DNA from 2 places in the Candidatus Aalborgicola defluviihabitans genome. Region 1 is predicted to be linked to the other one. Evidence: riboswitches for the same ligand, from Rfam matches in the RefSeq annotation. Region 1 holds a riboswitch; the other holds the start of a gene.
What was found. Region 1 has a riboswitch for S-adenosylhomocysteine ahead of IPI80_RS16980 (homocysteine S-methyltransferase family protein). Riboswitches for the same ligand answer to the same signal wherever they lie in the genome.
Positions count from the first base shown of each region.

Region 2: linked by a shared signal. The riboswitch ahead of ahcY (adenosylhomocysteinase) and the one ahead of IPI80_RS16980 (homocysteine S-methyltransferase family protein) in region 1 are both predicted to bind S-adenosylhomocysteine.

Region 1 is NZ_JADJKN010000023.1:229,952-232,345, forward strand. Features, by position in the region: partial or broken gene recQ (DNA helicase RecQ) at 1-499, opposite strand, end outside; S-adenosyl-L-homocysteine riboswitch at 672-761, shown strand; gene IPI80_RS16980 (homocysteine S-methyltransferase family protein) at 785-1,861, shown strand; gene IPI80_RS16985 (DUF3696 domain-containing protein) at 2,112-2,394, shown strand, end outside.
Region 2 is NZ_JADJKN010000024.1:288,035-290,428, reverse strand. Features, by position in the region: gene ahcY (adenosylhomocysteinase) at 1-1,338, opposite strand, end outside; S-adenosyl-L-homocysteine riboswitch at 1,413-1,527, opposite strand; gene IPI80_RS20165 (peptide chain release factor 3) at 1,693-2,394, shown strand, end outside.

The DNA of each region.
Region 1 (2,394 bases):
TCAGCCCCCGGTATTCGGGGCGGAAGTCGTGGCCCCACTGGCTCACGCAGTGTGCCTCGTCAATGGCAAACAGGCTGAGCAAGCCGCGTTCAAACAACGAATCCAGCAACGCCAGAAAGCGCAGGTTGGTCACCCGCTCCGGCGCCGCGTACAGCAAGGTGATCTCGCCGCGCAGCAAGCGCTGCTCAACCTGGTGGGCCTCTTCGCTGCTCAGGGTAGAGTTCAAAAACGCGGCGTCCACGCCGGCCTCATGCAGGGCGCCCACCTGGTCGTGCATCAGCGCAATCAGGGGCGACACCACCAGCGCTACCCCGTGGCCGGCACGTTGTCGGGCAATCGCCGGAATCTGGTAACAAAGCGATTTGCCGCCGCCCGTGGGCATCAGCACCAATGCGTCTGCACCGTTGGCCACCTGCTCCACAATGGCCTGCTGCGGCCCACTGAATTGGGCGTAGCCAAACACCTCTTGCAGGATGCTTTGGCAGGTCTGGCTGGAAATAGAGGAATCAGTCGCTATCAAAATAGTAGCTGCTTACGTAATGTTGACGAGGGCTAGATGCCTAAAACACTCTAAATGATTTGGGAAAGGGTGCTGGCATTGCCCTTATTGTCGGGCAAGTGCTGCAGCAACTGGGCAGCGAGCCAGAGCCAGAGTGAACTAAAATCGCGTCCATCCCAAGGAGCGCTGCAGCGATCCGGGCCTGTACGTAACGGGCCCAAACGGTCGCCAGGCTTGGGTTTGTCAACGGCGCTCACTTGTCCATCACAAGGTGAGCCGCTACCCATGAAACCTTCCAATTACACCCGCGCCCAGGCCTTACCGGGTATTCTGGCCCAACGCATTGCCATTTTGGACGGTGCCATGGGAACCATGATCCAGCGCTTCAAGCTCGGTGAAGCCCAGTACCGGGGTGAAGGCTATACCGGCCCCGGCAGCCAGGGTGACCGCTTCAAGGACTTCTCACATGACGTCAAAGGCAACAACGAGTTGCTCAGCATTACCCGCCCCGACGTCATCCGTGACATCCACGAACGCTACCTGGCCGCCGGTGCCGACCTGATCGAGACCAACACCTTTGGCGCCACCAGCGTGGCCCAGGCCGACTACGGCATGGAAGACCTGGCGGTGGAGATGAACCTGGCCTCGGCCCGCCTGGCCCGTGCCGCCTGCGACAAATTCAGCACGCCTGACAAACCCCGCTTTGTTTGCGGCGCTTTGGGCCCCACGCCCAAGACTGCCAGCATCAGCCCCGATGTGAACGACCCCGGTGCGCGCAATGTGACCTTTGAAGAACTGCGCAAAGCCTACTACGACCAGACTAAGGCGCTGGTCGAAGGTGGCGCCGATGTGATTCTGGTGGAGACGATTTTTGACACCCTCAACGCCAAGGCCGCCCTGTTTGCGGTAGACGAATACTTTGAAGCCAGCGGCGAACGCCTGCCCATCATCATCAGCGGCACGGTGACCGATGCCTCCGGCCGCATTCTGAGCGGCCAGACTGTCACTGCGTTTTGGCACAGCGTGCGCCACGCCCAGCCTCTGGCGGTTGGCCTGAACTGCGCACTGGGCGCGGCGCTGATGCGCCCCTACATCCAGGAGCTGAACAAAGTGGCGCCCGACACCTTCATCAGCTGCTACCCCAACGCCGGCCTGCCAAACCCCATGAGCGACACCGGCTTTGATGAAACGCCGGACGTGACCAGCCGCCTGGTGCGTGAGTTTGCCGCCGAGGGGCTGGTGAACATTGTGGGGGGCTGCTGCGGCACCACGCCGGACCATATTGGGGCCATCGCGCATGCGGTGGCGCCCTTGCCTGGGCGCGCCTTGCAGCGCAGTTATTTCTACAAAGAAGCGGCTTGAGCGCCCTATAGCGCCCTATAGAGCGCACCAACCGCCCGTGGCACACTTACCCCCGGCGTAAAACAACTACACGGGGCGGGAGGCGGGTTTGGACAAGCGACAACTGTCTGAAAGCGATAACCTCCCTTCCCACCCAGTGCATTGACCTGCGCCAGCGCCTCACCAGCGTCTGCGCCAGCAGGCGCTGCTGGCGCAGGTGCTGGTAGCAAATGCCAGCTAAGACCATGTTGGCAAAAACAATGGAACCCATATGTTGACCAAGGCCCGTATCAAAAACTTCAAAGCCTGGCGGGATACGGGCGACATTCGGTTGGCACCCTTGACAGTAATCTTTGGTGGCAACAGCGCCGGCAAAAGCAGCTTGGGACACCTGTTGCTGGCCTTGAAGCAGACGGCGGCGTTGTCTGACCGTAAGCGTGCATTGCATGTGGGTGACCCCTCATCGCTGATTGATTTGGGCACTTTTCAAGACTGTCTTTACGGCCAAGACACCCACCGCAAGATGGAGTTTGCTCTGCAGTGGCGCACCCACG
Region 2 (2,394 bases), on a different contig from region 1:
CTTTTCGTCCAGGTGCTTAGGCAATACATAGACCTTGCCGGACTTGTATTCCTTGGGCTTGGTGAACAGCTCGATCTGCGCAATGGTCTGGTTGGCAAAGCTGGACGACATGACGAAGCTGGGGTGGCCGGTGCCGCAACCCAGGTTCACCAGGCGGCCCTTGGCCAGCAGGATGATGCGCTTTTCGGGCTTGGCGTTCTTGCCCTTGGTGGCCGGGAAAATCACATGGTCCACCTGGGGCTTGATCTCGTCCCACTGCAGCTTCTCCAGCGAAGCAACGTCGATTTCGTTGTCGAAGTGGCCGATGTTGCTGACGATGGCCTGGTCCTTCATGGCCGCCATGTGCTTGTAGGTGATGACGTTCTTGTTGCCGGTGCAGGTCACAAAAATGTCGGCCTTGTCGGCGGCGTATTCCATGGTCACGACCTTGTAGCCTTCCATCGCGGCTTGCAGGGCGTTGATGGGGTCGATCTCGGTCACCCACACCTGGGCGGAGAGTGCGCGCAGGGCCTGGGCAGAACCCTTGCCCACATCGCCGTAGCCAGCCACCAAGGCCACCTTGCCGGCAATCATCACGTCGGTAGCGCGCTTAATGGCGTCCACCAACGATTCGCGGCAACCATACAGGTTGTCAAACTTGCTCTTGGTCACTGAGTCGTTGACGTTGATGGCGCGCAGGGCCAGCGTGCCCTTGACCGACATTTCTTCCAGGCGCATCACGCCGGTGGTGGTTTCTTCGGTCACGCCGATGATGTTTTTAAGACGGCGGCTGTACCAGGTGGGGTCGACCTTGAGTTTGGCCTTGATGGCCTTGAACAGGCAGATTTCTTCTTCGCTGCCGGGCTTGGCCAAGACCTTGATGTCTTTCTCGGCACGGGCGCCCAGATGCATCAAGAGCGTGGCATCGCCGCCGTCGTCCAGAATCATGTTGGGGCCTTCAGCTGCAGTGCCCTTCTTGCCGCTGAATTCAAAAATGCGGTGGGTAAAGTCCCAGTATTCTTCCAGCGTTTCGCCTTTGTGGGCAAACACAGGCGTTCCTTGCGCCACCAGTGCGGCAGCGGCATGGTCTTGGGTGGAAAAGATGTTGCACGAAGCCCAACGCACTTGGGCACCCAGCGCTTGCAGGGTCTCGACCAGCACGCCGGTCTGAATGGTCATGTGCAGTGAACCGGTAATGCGCGCGCCCTTCAGGGGCTGACTCTTCGCGAACTCTTGGCGGATGGACATGAGACCGGGCATTTCGGTCTCGGCAATGGTCAGCTCTTTACGGCCCCAGGGCGCTAGGCTCAGGTCGGCAATTTTGTAGTCTTCGGTCTTGGTCGGTTTAATCACGCTCATGGTTTGCTCCAAAAGTAACTCGTTAAGCCACTGAGCCATGCGGACAAACCAAAAGAAGGCTCACCACACAGACCAGTGGGTGAGCGCGGTTGACTGACGTTGCCCCGTCAAGGAAAACGTGTTCCGAGCCTCACTCGTGCTCCTTGCCATACATTGGGAAGGAGTCGAGCTGCAACGCTCCTCGGAAACCGCCATTATACGAAGGAGTGCGCTGACATGCAGCGGCCTCCCAATGCGGTGCAGCGCGTTTCGACGTCAGCCAAGAGACCGACTGACAGAGCCTCCGCTAAAATCGGTCGCTTTCGGGCATACGCCCGCGGACGCCGCGCCCCCGACCCACCTTCTGGAATTCCTGTGTCCTTTCTCTCCGAAACCCGCCGCCGGCGCACCTTTGCCATCATTTCCCACCCCGACGCCGGCAAAACCACGCTGACCGAAAAGTTGTTGCTGTTCTCAGGTGCGATCCAGATCGCCGGTGCGGTCAAAGGGCGCAAGGCCAGCCGCCACGCCACCTCTGACTGGATGGAAATCGAAAAGCAGCGCGGCATTTCGGTGGCCTCCAGCGTGATGCAAATGGCCTACCGCGACCACGTGGTGAACCTGCTGGACACACCCGGCCACAAAGACTTCAGTGAAGACACCTACCGTGTGCTCACCGCCGTGGATTCGGCGCTGATGGTGATTGACGCAGCCAACGGTGTGGAAGCCCAAACGCGCCGTCTGATTGAAGTGTGCCGACAGCGCGATACACCCATCATCACCTTTGTGAACAAGATGGACCGCGAAGTTCGCGACCCGCTGGACATTCTGGACGAGGTGGAGCGCGAACTGGGCATGCCCTGCGTACCCATGACCTGGCCGGTGGGCCAGGGCAAACTGTTTGGCGGCATCATCAACTTGCGCACCCAAACCATGACCGTGTTTGAAAGTGGCAGCGAGCGCCGCCCGCAAGATTTTGACGCCATGCCACTCTCCAATGCCGAAGCCTTGCAAAAGCGCTTTGGCCACGAGTGGGACACCGCACTGGAAAGCATGGAGCTGGCCACTGGCGCTTCA